2 linked regions of the Phragmitibacter flavus genome follow. Each later gene encodes a partner of the first gene's protein in a complex. Links are inferred from orthologs where the notes say so. Each region holds a gene or a part of one and is shown on either strand. Other genes may lie near its edges.

Region 1 (6,264 bases):
GGGAAAGAATAATTCATTCCAATCCCTGCCGTCCCGCCAATGTCCTGAAGCGTGATCGACCCACTGCGTGGATTGGTGGTCGCATCCGCATTGGCCCCGGTGAGGTTGTTCCAGCGGTTGCCGTTGGCATCGACAGTGGTGGTTTGGTTGCCAACCGTTCCGAAGTCGATCAGGTAGGTGGTGGCGGCATCAGACTTCACCACGCCCAAAAGAAGCAGCTGAAACGTCAGCAGCAGGATGATGATAGAGAATCGACGGATCATGGCGGCCAGCGGACAGATTGACAGACGGCAGTTAATTATGGAAGAAGAATATCATACTGGACGCTTCGGACGATTCTTCCAGCAAGCGCAAAAAAACGGATGGCCTTTCGACCATCCGTTTTGGGAATTGATGCTACAACGAACTGAGAAGCCGTGAGGCTTAATAGCGGTAGTGCTCAGGCTTGTAAGGGCCGTCGACGGGGACGCCGATGTAGTCGGCCTGGTCTTTGCTCAACACGGTGAGTTTGACACCGATCTTCTCAAGGTGGAGACGGGCGACTTCTTCGTCGAGTTTCTTCGGAAGGACGGTGACGCCAATCGGGCGGCTGTCCTTGGTTTCCCAGAGCTCGATTTGGGCGAGGGTCTGGTTGGTGAAGCTGTTGCTCATGACGAAGCTTGGGTGGCCGGTGGCGCAACCAAGGTTTACCAAACGGCCTTCAGCCAACATATAAATGCTGTTGCCGGCAGGGAAGGTGTATTTGTCGACCTGAGGTTTGATGTTGAGCTTCTTGATGCCGTCGAGTTTCTCAAGTTTGTCGACCTGGATCTCGTTGTCGAAGTGACCAATGTTACAAACGATGGCCTGGTCTTTCATCTTCACCATGTGATCGGCGGTGATGATGTCTTTGTTGCCGGTGGTGGTGACATAGATGTCGCCGGTGCCAAGGGTGTCTTCAATCGGCATCACGCGGTAACCTTCCATGGCGGCCTGAAGAGCGCAGACAGGGTCGATTTCGGTGACGATAACTTGGGCGCCCATGCCGCGAAGAGCAGCAGCGCAGCCTTTACCGACATCGCCGTATCCGCAGACAACGCCGACTTTGCCGGCGATCATCACGTCGGTGGCACGCTTGATGCCATCGAGGAGGGATTCGCGGCAGCCATAGAGGTTGTCGAACTTGGATTTGGTGACGGAGTCATTGACGTTGATGGCGGGGAACAGGAGTTTGCCTGCATTGGCCATTTCATAGAGGCGATGCACACCGGTGGTGGTCTCTTCGGACACGCCTTTGAGTTCTTTGACGATCTCGTGGAAGATGCCGGGCTGTTCGACCTTGATCTTCTTGAGGAGGTCCTTGATGACCTTCACTTCGTGGTTGTCGGAAGGGGTGTCGATCCAGGTGTCGCCGTTTTCCATCTCATAACCTTTGTGGATGAGGAGGGTGACGTCGCCGCCGTCATCGACGATGAGCTGAGGGCCTTTGTCGCCGGGGAACACGATGGCTTTCCAGGTGCAATCCCAGTATTCTTCAAGGGTTTCACCTTTCCAGGCGAAGACAGGAACACCGGAGGCTGCGATGGCGGCGGCGGCTTGGTCCTGGGTGGAGAAGATGTTGCAGGAAGCCCAGCGCACGTCGGCGCCGAGTTCGGTGAGGGTCTCGATCAGCACGCCGGTTTGAATGGTCATGTGAAGGGAGCCGGTGATGCGCACGCCTTGGAGCGGCTTTTTCGGGCCGTATTTTTCGCGGGTGGCGATAAGGCCGGGCATTTCGTGCTCGGCGATGTCGAGTTCCTTGCGGCCGAATTCGGCGAGGGCGATATCTTTTACGTGATAGTCAATTTTGCGGTCAGACATGATGATTAGTAGGTTAGGATTCCGTTGTCGGATTTCTGAGGGTTGCTTATTTGACGGCTTTTTTGAGAGCGTCAGCTTTGCTGGTGCTTTCCCAGGTCAGGTCGGCGTCGTCTTTACCGAAGTGACCGTAGTTGGTGGATTTGCTGTAGATGGGGCGCAGCAGGTTGAGTTGTTTGACAATATCGGCGGGTTTGAAGGAGAACACTTCAAGCACGGCGGCAAGGATGGCGTCGTCGGAGACGGTGCCGGTGCCGAAGGTGTCGACGTGGACGCTGACAGGTTGTGGGTGGCCGATGGCGTAGGCGAACTGGATTTCGCACTTGGTGGCGAGGCCGGCTGCGACGATGTTTTTGGCAACCCAGCGGCCCATGTAGGCGGCGGAGCGGTCAACTTTGGAGGGGTCTTTGCCGGAGAAGGCACCGCCGCCGTGACGGCCCATGCCGCCGTAGGTGTCGACGATGATTTTGCGTCCGGTGAGGCCGCTGTCGCCTTGAGGTCCGCCGATGACGAACTTGCCAGTCGGGTTGATGAGGTATTCGGTGTCTTTGGTGAGCATGTCCTTCGGAAGGACCTTTTTGATCACCTGCTCGATGCAGAATTTTTCGATCTCTGCGTGGCTCACGTCAGCGGCGTGCTGGGTGGAGATGACGACGTTGACGATGCGGGTGGGTTTGCCGTCGACGTATTCCACGGAGACCTGGGACTTGGCGTCGGGACGCAGCCATTTGGCGAGTTTGCCGGCCTTGCGGATGCGGGTCAGTTCGCGGCCAAGACGGTGGGCGAACATGATCGGCGCAGGCATGAGCTCAGGCGTTTCATCGCAGGCGTAACCGAACATGATGCCTTGGTCGCCAGCACCTTGTTCGGCGTGTTTTTTGCCATCGGCTTCAGCGGCGTCAACGCCTTGGGCGATGTCGGGGCTCTGGATGGTGAGGTAGTTGTTGATGAAAATCTGGTCGGCGTGGAACACGTCGTCGCTGTTGGTGTAACCGATGCCGCGGACGGCTTCACGGATGACCGCGCCGACGTTGATGACGTCGTCGATGGGCTTGGTGGTGCCTTTTTTCTTGTTCTGAAGTTTGGGGATGGTGATTTCACCACCAACAACGACGACATTGCTTTTCACGAAGGTTTCGCAGGCAACGCGGCTTTTCGGATCGATGGCCAGGCAGGCATCGAGGATGGCATCGGAGATGGTATCGGCAACTTTGTCAGGGTGGCCTTCGCCGACGGATTCAGAGGAGAAGATGTAGGAACGGGACATGGATGGTTCGCAGATTTAATATAGACGAATACTGATACGTTGATATGTTTTGCACGGATTCACAAGATGGTCAATGGAGAAATGGGTGGCGGGATGGGGGTGGCGGGATGGGCGGTCGATCGTTTGTGTGAGTTTTCTGTCCCGTGGGGACGGCTCATAAAAGCCTGGCACGCAGTGCCAGGTTTTTGGCCGAGAGATGGGTGGCGTCCTGCAGGGACGCTTCATGCGAGGTGAGAAGGCGACCCCCGTTGTGCATGAGGCGTCCCAACAGGACGCTACCCCTGCGCAAGCGAACCCGGCACCTTGTGCCGGGCTCTTATGAGTCGTCCCGTTGGGACGAAGGGAGGATACGGGATCGCAAATCTCACGATGGCGGTTGCAGGCGATCAGGAACGCTGTTGTTGTCGCGATCCCATGGCAATGCATCGTTGGGATCTCCGACGTTGAAGTCCGGTGGGAAAAACTCGCCGCGTTTTTGCAGGACGCGGTGGAGATAGTCCACACATTCGGCCCGATTCAGCGGTTGGGCACCATTGTTGCGGTGAACCAGGGAGGCAAACACCGGCAGGTCCAATGCTGCCAGCCAGCGATGCAGGGTCGCCCAGGTGGTGGGTTCGTCGGGATGGAAGGTGGGCTGCTGCGGACCGAAGTTGCCCCACGAGATCATGGCTTCAATCAATGGGCGGTCCTTGTCGGTATCGGCAACATCGGTGTAGGGCGAAGTGGGTTTCAGCTCCGGCCAATCTTTGGCATCGGGCAAAGCGCGGCAAAGGCGGGCGAGCGCGGAGGCGAGTTCGCGGCGGGTGACGATTTGATGTGGCCGGAAATGGACATCCTCCGGGTCGGCGCGCCAGATTCCAGCGACGGTCAGCAGATTGGCAGCTTCAAAATGGGGTTCGTCAGGCCGGACATCCTGCCATGGCCACAGCAGAGTGCCATGACCGTCTGCTCCGCGCACCAGCCGGGTTTGAACCTCGCGAATGCGTTGGGGTGAAGCCGCGATTTCACGCGGTGAGATTCCATCACGAAGGGACAATGCGGCGACGGTTCCAACAGCGGTGCCGACATGCATCATTTGACCGTGAAGCCGCACGGCGGACTGAACCATGCTGGTGACGCCGATGTTTTTGGAACAACCGAGCAGACCATCCAACTTTACGGGCACCAGGCTCCGCAGAGGGAACATGGCGCGATCGGTGTCCGTCGACCAGTTGCGGGTGCCATAGTGTTTTGCCTGCCAGGGTTGAGTCGGATCGTTGTCCACAAAGTTCCGACGCGTGGGATGGAAATCGAGGTTGAACTGCCATCCAAAAACTCCATCGGGCACCATGGTTTTGGCCCAGCGAGGTTCTTTGGATTCGGTGCGCACGTCCTGTTCGCGCATAACGTATAACGCTTCGAGACGCAGACCTTCGCGAATGTAAGGTTTGGGGGGAAGCTGATCGCTGGTGCCGTAGTCGTCCGCGAGTTTCATGTAGCGAAAAGATTGGGGGTAGTCGCCAACGCGATCATGAACCGCCGTTTGCAGCCAATAAACAAACTCCAATGCGCGTTGTTTTGCATCGGCGAAGACGATCCGGCGTTGGGCGGGCGTCATGTCGACAATGTTCTTCTCCGAAGCACCGGTTTCGTTTTGTTCCAACGCATCCACCACCTGTTTTGGAAGCGTGCTGAGCGGATAATCATGGGCTGGCCAGTTGAGGATGACGGCTTCGGTGCCAGGTGCGAGCTCGTGATGATAACGATCGACCATGCGACGATGCGTGTAGATGCACCAACCACTGGAGTTATAAATCCCGCCGCTGCCGTCCCAATCCACCCATGGCGGTGCTTTTTTCCAATCGGCGAAAGATCGTTCATCATAACGCAGCGGTTTTGGAATGGTGCTGTCCTTGCCTGCCTCACGCAGCAGCGGACACCAGGAAATGGGATTCATTTCCTGATGACCACCGGGTTCAAGGACATCGGGAGCGCTGGGCTCGTTGAAGCGCGATTTGAGGTCGGGTCCCGCCATGTAACCCGCTCCGCTGAGTCGGATGACATCGCCCCAGTCGCTGGAATCCACGGTAAGTTTCGCGGTAATGGTGAGACTGTCATCAGAGCCTCCATCCACCCGGCGAAAATTTACACCCTGCACTGTTCCGTTCTCCACACGAACCTTCACAGGCTCCCAGCCTTTGATCACCCGGATTTGCGATGCATAAGGAGCCAACCAGTCTTCAAAAATCTGCGCGGCGGCCCGGGGTTCGATGGTGTTGCTGCCGCACCAACTGTTGCCGGGTCGGGCAAGTCCATAGGTCTTGCGGTTGTGCGCGTGGATGCGTTCGAGGATTTCGAGGAATGGTCCACTGGCCGGAAATTCGGTGCGTTTGCCTTCGACCATGGTCCATTCGTCGATCGGTCCGATGCCCTGCGTGCAGAACTGTCCGCCGAGCCAGTCGATGTCATTGACGACCACGATGTTCTTCACCCCAAGACGGGCCGCCTGCACGGCTGCAGCACATCCCGATTCATCACCTCCAACGATCAACAGGTCGGCTTCGATCATTTCTGCTGAAGCCAGGAACGGAATAAGCAGGAAAGAGAAAATCGTTGTCCTCATCGGAACATAAAGCGTGCATTCAAGGCAATCTATCGCGAAACATGTTCTCGAAGAATTCGAACGACCACTCCATGAGCAACTCCGGAAAGAACTCCAAAGTAAAGGTCATCAGCCCCATGCTGGCGGTGGCGGACATGGATGAAACGCTGGACTTTTACGCCTCGGTATTGGGCTTCACGGTTTGCATGCGATCCGCCCAATATTCCATCATCGAAAAAGATGGCGCCACCGTTCACTTCATGAAGGCGGATGACGAATCCGTGATGAAAGCCGTGCGTGGCCACACGGAGATCTACATCGAAGTCGACGACATCGGGCCTCTCTGGCAGCACGTTCAAGCTTACCGGGGCCAGTATAAGATCACCGAACTGTCAGAGCGCGACTATGGCATGACCGAGTTCCACATCAACGATCCAAATGACTGCCTGATTTTTGTCGGACAGGAGACCCGCAAGCCGCCCGGGATGGAATGACCCGATGACCTTCTTCTTTTGAACTCCGTCTGTTTTGTGGCATGATCAGCGCCATGTCGCCGCTGTTTTGTCTTGTTCGTCCTTTG
Region 2 (6,274 bases), on another replicon or contig:
ACAATTGATTTCTTTTTGCGCTATGGATTCCGCTGGCCAAGTCCCACTCAAGTTACTCTCCGAGGAGAAAGAGTTGACGTTCGACCTCTGACTTTCATGACCACTAGAAAATCCCGTCCCGGTCTCAACGACATTTCCCCAAAGTATAGGATTTATACAGCGACAGCAAAACCGTCTTCCGCTTGGCCTGAAGGATGGCAAGAGCTTTTAGACGAAACTCAACTTGAGGCTTTGTTGGCTCACGAATAATTTTCACCCCAACCAATCCGTGCCACACACGTGGCACGGACGGGCTGGGTGAACCAAACCAAAACACAACACGTAACCCGAAATAGCAAAGAGCATACCAACCATGGCTACGAAAATCACACCACTCGGCCGTCGCATTCTCGTGAAGCGCGTCGCCAGCGAAGAAAAAACCGCAGGCGGCATCTTCCTCCCTGACAATGCCAAAGAGAAACCCCAAGAGGCTGAAGTTATCTCCCTTGGCACCGGCAAAGACGACGAAGGCAAAGACGTGGTCTTTACCGTTGCAGTCGGCGACAAAGTCCTCATCTCCAAATACGGCGGCACCGAAGTCAAACTCAACGGGGACGACGTCCTCATCATCAACGAATCCGACGTTCTCGGCATCGTTGCCTGATTCCATTCCACTTTGAATTGAACCCAAGAACGAACCACTAAACCGTTAAGTTAATCATATTATGGCTAAACAACTCCACTTCGACGAAGCAGCCCGCCAGTCCCTCCTGCGCGGCGTCCAAAAGATCGCCCGTGCGGTCAAAGCCACGCTGGGACCTTCCGGTCGCAACGTGATCCTTGAGAAAAAATTCGGCAGCCCAACGATCACCAAAGATGGTGTGACCGTTGCCAAAGAGATCGAACTTTCCGATCCTTATGAAAACATGGGCGCCCAGCTCGTGAAAGAAGTCTCCAGCAAAACCAGCGACGTGGCCGGCGACGGCACCACCACCGCCACCGTTCTTGCTGAAGCCATCTACTCCGAAGGCCTTCGCAACGTCACCGCCGGTGCCAACCCAACCTCCCTTCAGCGCGGCATCTTGAAAGCCACCGAAGCGATCGTCGCCAAGCTGAAAGAAATCAGCAACCCGGTGACCAACGCCACGGAAATCGCCCAGGTCGCCACCGTCTCCGCCAACTGGGACAGCGAAATCGGCAACATCATCGCTGACGCCATGGACAAAGTCGGCAAAGACGGCACCATCACCGTTGAAGAAGCCAAAAGCATCGAAACCACCCTCGAAGTGGTTGAAGGCATGCAGTTCGACAAAGGTTACCTCTCCCCTTACTTCGTGACCAACGCGGAGACCATGGAAGTGAACCTCGAAAGCGCCTACATCCTCATCTTCGAGAAGAAGATCAGCAGCCTCAAAGACCTCCTTCCTCTCCTTGAGAAAGTGGCCCGCACCGGCAAGCCTCTTCTCATCATCGCTGAAGACGTCGAAGGCGAAGCGCTTGCGACCCTCGTGGTCAACCGCCTGCGCGGCACCTTGAACATCTGCGCCGTCAAAGCCCCTGGCTTCGGCGACCGCCGCAAAGCCATGCTTGAAGACATCGCCATCCTCACCGGTGGCCGTTGCATCACCGAAGACCTCGGCATCAAGCTCGAAAACATCGACCTCACCGACCTCGGCCAGGCCAAACGCATCACCATCGACAAGGAAAACACCACCATCGTCGAAGGCGAAGGCACCAGCGATGCCATCGCCGGCCGCGTGAACCAAATCCGTCGTCAAATCGAAGAAACCACCAGCGACTACGACCGCGAGAAGCTCCAGGAGCGTCTTGCCAAGCTCGCCGGCGGTGTGGCCGTCATCAACGTCGGTGCTGCCACCGAAACCGAGATGAAAGAGAAAAAAGCTCGCGTGGAAGACGCCCTTCACGCCACCCGCGCTGCGGTGGAAGAAGGCATCGTCCCAGGGGGCGGCACCGCACTCATCCGTGCACAAGCTGCTCTTGGCGACCTCAAACTCGAAGGCGACGAAGCCACGGGTGCTGACATCGTCCGTCGTGCCATCGAAGCTCCTCTCCGTCAACTTGCCGCCAACGCAGGTGTCGAAGGCGCGCTCATCGTTGCTGAAGTCAAAAAGCAATCCGGCAACATCGGTTACAACGTCGCCACCGGCGAATACGTTGACCTGATCAAGGCTGGCGTTGTTGATCCAACCAAAGTGACCCGCAGCGCTCTTCAGAACGCCGCTTCCATCAGCGGTCTTCTCCTCACCACCGAGTGTCTGATCTCCGACATTCCTAAAGAGGAAAAAGGCGAGCCTGCCCACGACCACGGCGGCATGGGCATGTAATCCATCATCGTTTAGCAAAAACAGCTAAACCCATATCAGCAGGCCGGAGGGAAACCTCCGGCCTGCTTTTTTGTATCCAATCCTCCTCTTACTCTTACTCCTACTCCTACTCCTACTCCCCACCCAAAACTCCCAACAACACAGAAAACAAACACCCACCCGAGCGGGTCCACCACACTTTAGCTCGTCCTCGTCCTCCTACTCGACCACTTCACTTCAATTCTTCTCCGCGAGTCCAAACCACAACAAATCTCCCAACGCGCATCTCCTCATCCGCTCCCCTCGTCTCCCAGCAACACGCCCCTATCGAGGACGAGGACGAGGACGAGTAGGAGGACGAGGACGAAAGTAAATTCCCGTGTGTGCTGGATCTCAAGTGTGGGGAGTAAGAGGAAGAGGAAGAGAAAGAATAAAACTCCTCAAACCCTCAAACCCTCAAACCCTCAAACCCTCAAACCCTCAAACCCTCAAACCCTCAAACCCTCAAACCCTCCATCTCCATCAACACTCCCACCCACTCCACCAGCCTCCTCGCCGAATTCGTGTCCTTCAACCGCCCGGGATCCAGCGACAACACAAAACGATACTGTCCGCCCTCATACTTCATCGTCGCCCCCAACGCCCGAAACCAGTCCAACACCGAATAGTTGTCCGGCAACACAAACCCAAAAAACTCCCTCACCCCCATCTGATAAGCCCTCACCCACACCAACGCCAGCAGCAGTGTTCCAATCCCCCGGTGCTGAGCCTCATCCGCCACCACCAGCGACACCTCCGCCGCCTCCGGCCATTCCTCACTCCGCCAATAAGAACCACCGCCATATCCCGGCTCCCCCAATCGCTCCGGATCCTGTGCCAGCCACGTCTCATGCACCCCCGGCTCCGAATTCAAAAACCGCTGCAACAACTGCTCCGACACCCCCTCCCTCCGACTCCAAAACCGGTAATACCGCGAATCCGGTGACAAGCGCCGAAACGCCTCCATGACCGCCTCCCGATCCTCCTCCACCAAAGGCCGGATCAGCACCGGGGCTCCATCGGCAAGATAAACGGTTGCCACCATAGCTCACCCCTCCCCCACCATCCCCAAAAACATCTCCTCAAGACGCTGACCCTGCACCGCATTCTGCGCCCGCAACTCATCCATCGTGCCCAACGCAATGATCTTGCCATGATGCAAGATCCCGATCCGATCCGCCAGCTCCTCCGCCACGTTCAACAAATGCGTGCTCATCAACACCGTCATTCCCTCCCGGCTGCGCTGCTTCAACTCCTTCTTCACAATCCGCGCATGCACCGGATCAAGACCCACCATCGGCTCATCAATGATAAAAACCTTCGGCTCATGCAACAGCGCTGTCGCAATCGCCAGCCTCTGCCGCGTCCCCAAACTCAAATTCTCAATCCGCTGATGCGCGCAGGAAGCCAAATGGAATTTCGCAAACAACTCCTCGCCCAAAGCCTCTGACCGCGCCTCGTCCATCTCAAAAATGTCCGCAATGAAACGCATGAACTCCAGCGCCGTCAGCTTCTCATAAAACACCGCCACATCCGGCACATACGCCATCAGCGCCTTCGCCTTCAAGGGTTCCTCCTGAATGTCGAATCCCCCCAGCCGCACCCTCCCGCCTACCGGCTCCAGCAACCCAGTCAGCAGCTTGATCGCCGTCGTCTTGCCCGCCCCGTTCGGACCCAAAAACGCAAAAAACTCCCCCTGTGGAATGGACAGCGAAAGACTGTCCAAAGCACGGAAGTCTCCGTAATCCATCGTCAAATCCTCAATCTCAATCATGCAATGCGAAAAAATTATTCCGGTTCCTCTTCCTCCTCATCAGGGTATTCGGGCGCGAGCCCGTGAATGAGCTGCTCCATCACCCGATATCCTTCCGGCAAGTCCACCAACGCCAGCTCCCCCACCTCCGTAAAAAACGCCTTCACCTTCCACTGCGCCATCAACGTCGCGATGGCCTCCACCACATAACCCTGCCGACGCTGACCGCCAAAATTCATCGACCCTTCGCGCGCCGTCAGCGTCAGCCACTGGTCCTTTGTCTCCGCAGCTTCCTTAAGTCGCGCCTGATTGCTCCCCATCATCTGCGCCACCATCGGCCCCACCAGTTGGTCATCCATCACCACCATGCCCTGTTGCTTCAACTCAAACTTCGGCATCGCATCCCCCGGCTTCCACTCAAAACTGAAAACCCGGTCCTCATCCGGGATCCGCACCTGCCCATTGACCGAACGCAGATCAGACATTCCCTCCACCAGCATGTTCATTCGCCACACCACCCGTCCCACCACCTGATCAAAAGTCCCCGGCTCCATCGTTCCCTGAATCTTCACCATGTAATCGTCCTCCGCCCGGCCCGTGTTTCTCGACCTTCCAACCGGAACCTGACTGATCATCACCGGTCCCACTTTCTGCTCGCCCCGATACAGCACCCAAGTGCTGGACGACAGCTGCTGCTCCAAAAACATTTTGAACACCATTGAAGGCGGCACTTTCTCAAACATCGAACCTTCGGGAAAATAAACCACCCTCAGCAACAACGCCGTCATCACCACCCAAAAAAGCAGAACACCTAAAACCAGCGCACGCAACATCCCTAAGAAATACGCCCGCCATCACCAAAATCGCAAGCCTCGATTCACCCGTCCCCGATTTTACTGCTCTTTGTTGCTTTCCTTCACGCAACCCCTGCGCTTTACTTGCTTTCTACTCGCCCACTACATTCACCCACTCACTCAACAACCATGGAATTCCTACCCATCATCCTCATCGGCGGTGCCGTCGTTCTCGGGATCATTTTCCTCCTCATCGTCGCCAAGTTCTTCAACCTCTGGCTGCGCGCCCGCGTCTCCAACGCCCCCGTCAGCATCCCCACCCTCATCGCCATGTGGCTGCGCGGCGTCCCCAACGCCCTGATCGTTGACACCCGCATCACCGCAGGCAAGGCAGGCATCAACATCAGCACCGACCTCCTCGAAGCCCACTACCTCGCCGGTGGCAATGTCACCCACGTCGTTCTCGCCCTCATCGCCGCCGCCAAAGCCGGCATGAACCTCGACTTCAACCGCGCCTGCGCCATCGACCTTGCCTGCAAAGGCACCAGCAAAACCGTCATCGAAGCCGTCCGCACCTCCATCAACCCCAAAGTCATCGACTGCCCCTCCGCTGAAATGGGCAAAGGCGGCAAAATCGACGCCGTCGCCCGCGATGGCATCTCCCTCCGCGTCCGCGCCCGCGTCACCGTCCGCACCAACCTCGACCGCTTCATCGGCGGTGCCACCGAAGAGACCGTCATCGCCCGCGTCGGCGAAGGCATCGTCACCTCCATCGGCTCCGCCCTCAGCTACAAAAACGTCCTCGAAAATCCCGATGGCATCTCCAAGGTCGTTCTCCAAAAAGGCGTCGACACCGGCACCGCTTTTGAAATCATCTCCATTGATATTGCCGACATCGACGTGGGCGAAAACGTCGGAGCCAAACTGCAGGCCGACCAGGCTGAAACCGACAAAAAAATCGCCCAGGCCAACGCCGAGGTGCGCCGCGCCGCCGCCGTCGCCGTCGAACAGGAAATGTCCGCCCGCACCCAGGAAATGCGCGCCAAAGTGGTCGAAGCCGAATCCGAAATCCCCATGGCCATCGCCGAAGCCTTCCGCAACGGCAACCTTGGCATCATGGACTACGCCCGCTACCGCAACATCAGCGCCGACACCGACATGCGCGAAAGCATTGCCGGTGAAAACCCTGGTGCCAATCCCGGCCACTAAATTTACTCACGCCTGCTGGCAATCCGAAACGATTGCCAGGAGGTAATGTCCCCACTCCACCAGCCATGCCGACGTTGATCGCCAACTCATCGGGATTTGATCTCCAGCAGATCATCTTCGTCGTGGTTTTTGTTGTCATCGGCTTTGTCCAGTGGGTCTACAAACTCTGGCAGGAA

The links.
Region 2: the proteins of metK (region 1) and groL are in contact, whole or in part, in a cryo-EM structure (PDB 8P4O), measured with the Escherichia coli proteins. The link is inferred for Phragmitibacter flavus from one-to-one orthologs.

Annotation. Positions count from the first base shown.
Region 1 is NZ_VAUV01000001.1:302,713-308,976, reverse strand. Bases 995-3,837 are described here. They hold metK (methionine adenosyltransferase), read right to left. Parts: upstream 3,104-3,837; coding sequence 1,886-3,103; downstream 995-1,885. Other genes in these bases: FEM03_RS01325 (FAD-dependent oxidoreductase), read right to left, coding at 3,468-3,837; ahcY (adenosylhomocysteinase), read right to left, coding at 995-1,839. Outside these bases: FEM03_RS01340 (PEP-CTERM sorting domain-containing protein), read right to left, coding at 1-263; more of ahcY, read right to left, coding at 424-994; more of FEM03_RS01325, read right to left, coding at 3,838-5,651; FEM03_RS01320 (VOC family protein), read left to right, coding at 5,777-6,178. UniProt on the Escherichia coli protein: Catalyzes the formation of S-adenosylmethionine (AdoMet) from methionine and ATP.
Region 2 is NZ_VAUV01000030.1:12,113-18,386, reverse strand. Bases 160-3,012 are described here. They hold groL (chaperonin GroEL), read left to right. Parts: upstream 160-701; coding sequence 702-2,324; downstream 2,325-3,012. Other genes in these bases: FEM03_RS23755 (GNAT family N-acetyltransferase), read right to left, coding at 2,800-3,012; FEM03_RS23765 (co-chaperone GroES), read left to right, coding at 353-643; FEM03_RS23770 (hypothetical protein), read left to right, coding at 160-249. Also shown: more of FEM03_RS23770, read left to right, coding at 1-159; more of FEM03_RS23755, read right to left, coding at 3,013-3,387; FEM03_RS23750 (ABC transporter ATP-binding protein), read right to left, coding at 3,391-4,116; FEM03_RS23745 (hypothetical protein), read right to left, coding at 4,131-4,928; flotillin-like protein FloA, read left to right, coding at 5,079-6,098; FEM03_RS23735 (hypothetical protein), read left to right, coding at 6,164-6,274.